3 regions of the Cupriavidus necator N-1 genome follow, and region 2 is predicted to be linked to each of the others. Evidence: riboswitches for the same ligand, from Rfam matches in the RefSeq annotation. Region 2 holds a riboswitch; each other region holds the start of a gene.
What was found. A riboswitch is a leader RNA that binds a small molecule or an ion and turns the genes downstream of it on or off. The one in region 2 is predicted to bind glycine.
Positions count from the first base shown of each region.

Region 1: another riboswitch for glycine. It lies ahead of gcvT (glycine cleavage system aminomethyltransferase GcvT); the one in region 2 lies ahead of CNE_RS20315 (D-amino acid dehydrogenase).
Region 3: another riboswitch for glycine. It lies ahead of CNE_RS33115 (D-amino acid dehydrogenase); the one in region 2 lies ahead of CNE_RS20315 (D-amino acid dehydrogenase).

Region 1 is NC_015726.1:3,708,057-3,710,933, reverse strand. Features, by position in the region: gene gcvH (glycine cleavage system protein GcvH) at 1-377, opposite strand, end outside; gene gcvT (glycine cleavage system aminomethyltransferase GcvT) at 466-1,593, opposite strand; glycine riboswitch at 1,692-1,817, opposite strand; glycine riboswitch at 1,839-1,926, opposite strand; gene CNE_RS17445 (glycine zipper 2TM domain-containing protein) at 2,001-2,228, opposite strand; gene CNE_RS17440 (UvrD-helicase domain-containing protein) at 2,511-2,877, shown strand, end outside.
Region 2 is NC_015723.1:482,185-485,061, forward strand. Features, by position in the region: gene CNE_RS20315 (D-amino acid dehydrogenase) at 1-1,165, opposite strand, end outside; glycine riboswitch at 1,222-1,340, opposite strand; glycine riboswitch at 1,341-1,439, opposite strand; gene CNE_RS20320 (TonB-dependent receptor) at 1,596-2,877, shown strand, end outside.
Region 3 is NC_015727.1:675,443-678,319, forward strand. Features, by position in the region: gene CNE_RS33110 (solute symporter family protein) at 1-1,331, shown strand, start outside; glycine riboswitch at 1,568-1,662, shown strand; gene CNE_RS33115 (D-amino acid dehydrogenase) at 1,707-2,877, shown strand, end outside.

The DNA.
Region 1 (2,877 bases), on a different replicon from region 2:
GCGCCGACGCTGGCCTTGTAGGCGTCGGCCGACATCAGGCCGTTGACGTCGTCGCCGTTGGCCGGCTTGAGCTTGAACAGCCACGCGTCGAAGGCGTCGGCATTGACGCTTTCCGGCGCGGCCGTGGCGGCCTCGTTGACGGCGATCACTTCGCCGGCCACTGGGGCGTAGATGTCAGAAGCGGCCTTTACCGATTCGACCACTGCCAGCGCGTCGCCGGCACCGACCGACTTGCCCACTTCGGGCAGTTCCAGGAAGACGATGTCGCCCAGCGCGTCCTGCGCGTGGTCGGTGATGCCGATGGTGAGCGTGCCGTCGGCTTCGACGCGTACCCACTCATGCGACTCGGTGTACTTGAGGTCAGCGGGGAAATTCATGGAGGTTCTCCGGATACAGATCTGTTTCTTGTTGGGTGATGCCTGCCCGGCAAGCGCCGGCAGGCGAGGGCGACCGTTGGTATGAGCCTCAGCTCACGAGTGCCTTGCCATTACGCACAAACGGCAGTTTAACCACAGTCGCGTTGAGTTTGCGGTCGCGGATCTCCACCTGCACGGTATCGCCCACGGCGACATCCTTCGGCAGGCGGGCAAAGGCGATGGACTGCGACAGCGACGGGCTGAAGGTGCCGCTGGTGATTTCACCGTCACCGGCCGGGGTGATCACTTTCTGGTGGGCGCGCAGGACGCCGCCTTTGTCACGCAGGATCAGCCCGAGGAATTGCTGGCGCGAACCGGCCGCGCCCAGTGCTGCCTTGCCGGTGAAATCGCGCTCGCTCTGCAGGTCCACCGTCCAGGCCAGGCCCGCATCCAGCGGCGAGGTGTTGATATCCATGTCCTGGCCGTACAGGTTCATGCCGGCTTCCAGGCGCAGGGTGTCGCGCGCGCCCAGGCCCGCCGGACGCACGCCGGCGGCGTTCAGCTTTTCCCAGACGGCGGCAACGTTTTCGGCCGGCACCACCAGCTCGAAGCCGTCTTCGCCGGTGTAGCCGGTGCGGGCCACCATGATCTCGCCGATGGCCGGGTCCTGGACCACGGCGGCGTTGAAGGGCTTGAGCGTGTCCGACGGCTGGGTCGAGGGGAAGGTGCTCCACACCGTGGTGCGGGCGTTGGGCCCCTGCACGGCGACGATGGCCAGAGGCTGCACGCCTGCAGGCGCAACATCTTCACGGCGCGGCGTGATGGTCACATCGCTGCCGGTGGCGGCATTGCGCGCGCGGATCCATTCGATGTCGCCCAGCGCGGTGCTGGCGTTGACGACCAGGCGGAAGCGGTCCTCGGCAAAGAAGTAGACGATCAGGTCGTCGATCACGCCGCCTTTCTCATCCAGCATGCAGGAGTAGAGCGCCTTGCCCGGGGTCTGCAGCTTGTCGACATTGTTGGCCAGCAGGCCGCGCAGGAAGCTGCGGGTATTGGCGCCGGTGAGGTCGACCACGCACATGTGCGACACGTCGAACATGCCGGCGTCGGTGCGCACGGCATTGTGTTCTTCGATCTGGGAGCCGTAGTTGACCGGCATGTCCCAGCCGCCGAAATCAACCATGCGGGCGCCGAGGGCGCGGTGGATGGCGTTGAGGGGCGTGGCCTGGAGCGTCATGGAATCCTCGGGGGCAATCTCGGTTGGCGAAAACAAAAAAGGGCCATCCGCCGCAACGCTCGCCGCGCCTGAATGTGGCGTAGCAATCCGCTGCGGCGGATGACCCCTCTGTCCTCGATACCTGAGAGATTACAAGGCGGATCCTGCCGGACCCCATCCTCGTGCGCCCCTTCGGTGGGCACGCTCGCCACGAATGGCGGGTGCCGCTCTCCAGAGTGCGGCATGCATCGTGTGCATATTGCATGCCGATCCGATCGGTCCGTGGTGCCTGAGAGTTTTCGGGTGATACCCCTTCGGCGGCGCAGGCGATGCGCGCTCTCCCGGTCGGATGCGCGCAATGTACGGGAGGCCCCGGCCTTTGTCAAACCGGCCAGGGAGCCTGCCGTACCTGTCGCTGCGGGTCTGGCTTACTTCTTCTTGTCGTCGGTGACAACGTTACCGATCACGCCGCCCACGGCCGCGCCACCCAGCGTACCCAGCGCACTGCCTTCGGTGAGGATGGCGCCGCCCACGGCACCCGCGCCCGCGCCAATGGCGGTATTACGCTGCTTCGGGGTCATGTCCGCGCAACCGGCAAAGGCCGCGACGGTCGCGCCGATCAGGGTCACCTTGGTCAAAGTCTGCAGGGTTTTCATTATTGGCTCCGGTGTGATGATTCAAGCATGTCACCCCCGCCGCGCAGGCCGGGGGACATATCAGTTAGAGCGTTGCGTTGCGCGATTGGCTCCGGCCTTTACGAAGTGTTACGCCAGTGACACAACCGGCCCTGTCAACGCGGTTTGCGCTGACTGACCTGCCGCGGCCAGCGTGTTAACATCGTCAGCTTTGCCGCCGAGCCCGTTTTTGGGGTGCCGGCGTGTCCCGCCTGGCCTTCCGCTGTTCCTGCTGATTTCCCCGCCTCCAACCGCATCCCTCGCATGACCCATGGCCTGAACCCCGCCCAATCTGAAGCCGTCCGCTACCTGGACGGCCCTTGCCTGGTGCTGGCCGGGGCGGGCTCCGGCAAGACCCGGGTGATCACGCAGAAGATCGCGCATCTGATCGAGGACAAGGGTTTCGAGCCGCGCCATATCGCCGCCGTCACCTTTACCAACAAGGCCGCCAAGGAGATGCAGGAGCGTATCGGCAAGCTGATGGAGGGCAAGACCACGCGCGAGGGCAAGCGCATCCCGCTCAAGCAGCTGACGGTCTGTACCTTCCACTCGCTCGGGGTGCAAATCCTGCGCATGGAGGCCGAGCACGTGGGCCTGAAGCCGCAGTTTTCGATTATGGATTCGGATGATT
Region 2 (2,877 bases):
AGGTCCACCCCAGGTGCCCGTGCCCGGTGTTGTAGAAGATGCATGCCGTCCGCCCGCGCCCCACACGCGGCAGCATATCCGGCATCATCGGCCGCAGCCCGGCCCAAGGCACCACGCTGCGCGTGCTGACGCCGGGGAAGCACTGCTGCACCCATTCCACCAGCGGGCGGATGCGGTCGGCGCGGATATCGCGGTTGTAGCCATTGAACTCGGCAGTGCCGGCCACGCGGAAGCGGTCGTCGCCCAGGCGGCTGGTGACCAGCTTGGTTTCGTCGTCGAGCAGGCTCACCACCGGTGCCGCGGCGCGGCTGGCTTCGTCGGTCAGGTTGACCGTGATCGAATAGCCCTTGACCGGATAGATGTTGACGCGGTCGCCCAGCCCCGCGGCCAGTGCGCGGCTGGCGGTGCCGGCGCAGATCACGGCGCCGTCGAAGGTGGAGCTGGCCGTGTCGGCGCCGTCCTGAACGGTCACGGTGGCGCGCCTGCCGTCGGTCTTCACCGCCCGCACGTCCTGGCCGTACAGGCAGCGCACGCCTAGCCGATCGATGGCCGCGGCCAGGCCGCTGGTGAACTTGTGGATGTCGCCGGTGGAATCGCTCTCGGTGAAATAGCCGCCATAGTAGGACCCGGCCAGCGTCGGCTCGATCGCGCGCATCTCCTCGGGCGTCACGGCGCGGCGCTCCAGCCCGCCCTGCGCCAGCAGCGCTGAGACCCGGCCGGCATGGTCGAAGCCGGCCTTGTCGCGGTAGATATGGAGGATGCCTTCCTTCTTCAGGTCGAAATCGATGCCTTCCTGCGCCGCCCAGTCGAACAGGTGCTCACGCGCGGCGATGGCCAGGCGCGCGGTCTCGATGGTGTTACGGCGGTAGTGGGGGATCGCGGCGATGAACTCGGCGAACCAGGACAGCTTGTGCCAGCTGGGCCGGGGATTGAGTAGCAGCGGGGCGTCGTTGCGCAGCATCCATTTCATGCCCTTGACGATGGTCGACCAGTGGGTCCAGACCTCGGCGTTGGAGGCCGACAACTGGCCGCCGTTGGCGAACGAGGTCTCCATGGCGGCATAGCGGTGCCGCTCGAACAGCGTGACGGAGAATCCGCGCCGGGCCAGCGCGTAGGCCGTGGTGACACCCGTGATGCCACCGCCGATGACAGCGATTGATTTCATGATCTGCAGGTTCCAGGAACGTCGATGGTGGGAGCCCGGACGCAATATGCGTGGCGGACGCCCCCTCTGTTCTGGACCTGAGAGATTCACGACACCCGGCCGCCAGGGCGGGGTACGCTTGCTCCTTCGGTATGCCGGCGGACGATAGCGTCCGGCATTCTTCAGAGTGCACTGACTGGTGATGCCGGTCCTTTTGCCTGAGAGTTTCCGGGGCGGTTGCTCCTTCGGCGCTGTGCGCGGCGGGCGCCGCGATAGTCTCTCCCTGCATCACATTGGCTTGACGCCAATCAGGGCAATGTAGTGACAAGGTCCGACGTTGGATATGCGGGTTAACACTTAGGCGGCCTGCCGCCCGCGTCGCTATGTCGCATCGGCCTGCGTCCCCATGCCCCATAAAATGTCAGCGCTCGCTCTCGGGGAGAAGCGCCGTATGCTGCGCTCAGGTGGAGTGAGCCAAAAAAAAAGACGACAACAAGGCTTTCCAGTGAAGAAAAATCGCATTGCACTGGCCGTTTCGGCGGTACTGATGGGCCCCGCCGTCGCCGCCGCCCAGGTGGTGGACGCGCTCGAGCCGCTGCAGGAGGTGGTGGTCTCGGCCAAGTCGGAGCGCGGCGAGACGCCGGCCATACCGCCCAACACGCCCTCGCCGGCCTACGGCATCAGCAGCCGCCGCATGGCCGACTTCAATGTGGTGAACACGGAAGACGCCCTCAAATACGCGCCCAACCTCGCCGTACGCAAGCGCTTCATCGGCGATATGAACTCGATCATCTCGGTGCGCAGCACCAGTTCGCGCCAGTCGGCGCGGGGGCTGGTCTATGCGGACGGCCTGCTGCTGTCCAACCTGCTGGGATCGGACTTCAGCTTCCCGCCGCGCTGGTCGCTGGTCAACAGCGCTGAGATCGAGCGCATGGATGTGCTGTACGGCCCGTATTCGGCGCTGTATCCCGGCAACTCGCTGGGTGCGACGGTGCTGATCACCACGCGCACGCCGGAGAAGTTCGAGGGCGATGCCAGCGTGCAGCTGTTCACGCAGCGCTTCAGCCTGTACGGCACGCACGACAACTTCAACGGGGTCCACGCCAACGCCTATGTGGGCGACCGCGTCGGCCCGTTCTCGTGGCTGGTCAGCGTGGACCGGCAGGACAGCAAGAGCCAGCCGCTGAGCTTCTATACCGCGGCGCGCTCCACGGCCCGTGCCACTTCCGCCGACAAGCCGGTCACCGGCGCCCACTTCGACCAGGACCAGACCGGCCGCGACCGCGTGGTGATGGGCGTGAACAGCGAGGGCGTCACGCATACCGTGCAGGACCAGCTCAAGCTCAAGCTTGGCTACGACATCACCAATACCCTGCAGGCGCAGTTCACTGCCGCCTACTGGCAACAGGACCGCTCCAGCGCCACGGGCAGCTACCTGCGCGATGCCAGTGGCAACGTGGTGTCGAACGGTCCAGTGAATATCGGCGGCTACGAGTATGTGATTCCCGCCAACGCCTTTGCCCCGAGCAATGGCGAGGACGCGCGCTGGCTCTATGGCCTGTCGCTGCGCACGCGCAACGAGACCGGCTGGAATTTCTCGGGCGTGGCGTCGCTGTTCGACGTCAGCAAGGACATCAGCCGCAGCGCCAACACCGTTGGCAGCGGGCCGGGCACGGTGACCTATGGCGACGGCACCGGCTGGCGCACGCTCGACCTGAAGGCCGACTACCGCC
Region 3 (2,877 bases), on a different replicon from region 2:
TGCTGATGCTGGTCTACGTCTTGTTTGGCGGGATGAGGGCGACGACGTATGTACAGATCATCAAGGCGATTCTGCTTCTGTTTTCTTGCGCGTTGATTGTGATTCTTGCGCTCTATCCATTCGGGTTCGACGTCAATTCTCTTTTCAATGAAGTTCTTTCGAGTCAAAAAGTTGCCCACCATTTGACTGCGGTTTTCCAGAATCAGAATGATGCAGTGGACGGGACCTCGCTGGCGCGGAAGTTCTTCGAGCCTGGCCTCTATTTGAAGAACCCTGTCGAACAGGTATCGCTGGGCTTGGCGCTTACGCTTGGGACGGCCGCCTTGCCTCACATCCTGATGCGATTCTTCACGGTGAAGGATGCCAGGACTGCGCGCTCTTCTGTCTTGTGGGCCATGTTGTGGATTGGCGTCTGCCATCTCATGATTATCGTGATTGGCTTTTCTGCCGCCTACTATGTCGGACCCAGCACAATCCTTGCCGCAGATAAAGGGGGCACGCTCGCAGCACCTCTGCTAGCTCAGTTCCTTGGGGGTGGGGCAAACTCATTCGCTGGCAATCTCTTCCTCGGGTGGGTGGCGGCTGTCGCCTTTGCAACGATTGTCGCCGTGGTGGCAGGGCTTACGCTTGCCGCAGCCTCCGCCCTTGCCCATGACATCTACGTCGGGGCAATCCGTCGTGGTGAGGTATCCGAACGAGAGCAAGTGATCGCAGCCAAGGCCGCCGCCGCAATCGTTGGTGTCGTGGCAATTGTTCTGAGCATTCAGGCAAAGGGCCAGAACGTTGCGCATCTTTCAAGTCTGGCGTATGCCGTTGCGGCTTCCGCCAATCTCCCAGCGTTGTTGCTTACCCTGTACTGGCGTCGGTGTAGCACTGTCGGTGTTTGCGTCGGCGTCGTCGGGGGGACACTTGCAGCAGTCCTGCTTGTGCTGGTGTCGCCCAATATGCAGTATCCCTTGCTCGAGAGAGCGCAGGCTGAACGAACGCAAGCCACCGCCGCCAGGAAGATCGAGAACCTGACGGTAAAGATGGCGGCATCGACCGGAGCCGGCCGTGATGAGCTTGGGGCTGAACTATCAAAGGCGCGCGCCGCCATCGCGAGCGCACAATCGACCATCGATGCGCTCCGCGATCGTCGGACAAGCTTGATTGGGCTCGAGGTGCCCCTATTCCCCTTGCGTAATCCGGCGCTCGTCACCGTTCCATTTGGCTTCATGTTGGTGTTCCTCTTTTCGGTACTCTTCCCGGATCCGCGTGCTCAATCGATCTGGACAAGAATGGTGGCCCAGCGAGAAACCGGCGCCAACGCAGCAGCAGCCATTTCGCACTAAGCATTGCGAAGTACGGAAACGCTCGATACAGCTGGCTAAGGCCAATCGATAATTTACGGCCTTAGATCTGATCGGTCGGCATGTTGGTGAAGTATGGACAGATACAGCTTTCAACGTGGTGTCGACCGATACAAGGAGCGTGAGATTACTTGTCAAAAACCAGGAGTCATGACCGACACCAATCGGATATGCTGAACAAGCAGCACGCAAAAGTGGCCATTAGTTGTTGATGGCCACGATACGACGCAGGAGAGACTGGGCAGGACACGTGCCCAGCGCCGACGGAGCAACCACCCCGGAAACTCTCAGGCAAAAGGACTGTGACGTCTACTGCAAATCTGGAGAGTGGCATGCCAGGCATGCCCACCGAAGGGGATGGCGCCGGCACCGTTGGCGCCTAAGCTCTCAGGTCCCGAGACAGATGGGGTGAACGGCCGGATCGTCCGGTCACGAATTTACTTCACAGGGACTGCCATGACGCATATTGTTATCGTCGGCGCCGGTATTTCCGGCGTCACTACCGCTTATACGCTCTCGAGACTTGGCTACCAGGTCACGGTCGTCGACCGCCAATTGTATCCGGCGATGGAAACGTCGTTCGCCAATGGTGGCCAGCTTTCCGCCAGCAATGCCGAAGTCTGGAACAGCTCTGGCACGCTGCTCAAAGGTATCAAATGGATGCTGCAGAAAGATGCCCCGCTGTTGCTCAATCCCAAGCCATCGTGGCATAAATACTCGTGGCTCGGAGAATTCGTCGCGAGCATCCCCCGCTACCGCCGCAACACGATCGAGACCACTCGGTTGGCCATCGAGGCACGCAAGTATCTGTTCGAGATGGCAGAGCGTGAGCAGATCGACTTTGACCTGCAGCATCGCGGCATCCTGCACATCTATCACGACAAAGCGAGCTTTGCGGCCGCAGGCAGGACCAACACTCTCCTCGTTGCCGGAGGACTTGAGCGTCATGCTGTGAGTCCGGAGGAAATCAAGACGATCGAACCAACGCTGCAAGGCCAGTACTACGGCGGCTACTTCACCGCGTCAGACGCCACCGGCGATATTCACAAGTTCACGCGCGGCCTCGCGCAGGCCTGTCATAAATACGATGTGTGCTTCCTGCATGGGGTGGACGTGCAGGCCGTCGAGATGACCGAACAAGGCGTTCGCCTCCTGTTGCAGACAACACTGGACGATAAGCTCTCGACCACGCGCGCTGACGTTGGGACGGAACTCGTCGCCGACGCGCTGGTTGTCTGCGCCGGTGTCGGGAGCCGCCATATCGCGCAAATGGTGGGGGATCGCATCAATGTGTATCCGGTCAAGGGCTATTCGATCACCGTGCATTTGGACGACGAAGCCAGTGTGCAAGGTGCGCCGTGGGTCAGCCTGCTGGATGAGAGCGCGAAGATCGTGACAAGCCGCCTGGGAGCGGGGCGTTTCCGTGTGGCCGGCACGGCCGAATTTAACGGTTACAACCGCGACATTCGCGCCGACCGCATCGAACCCTTGATCGCCTGGACACGCCGTAACTTCGCTATCGGTACTT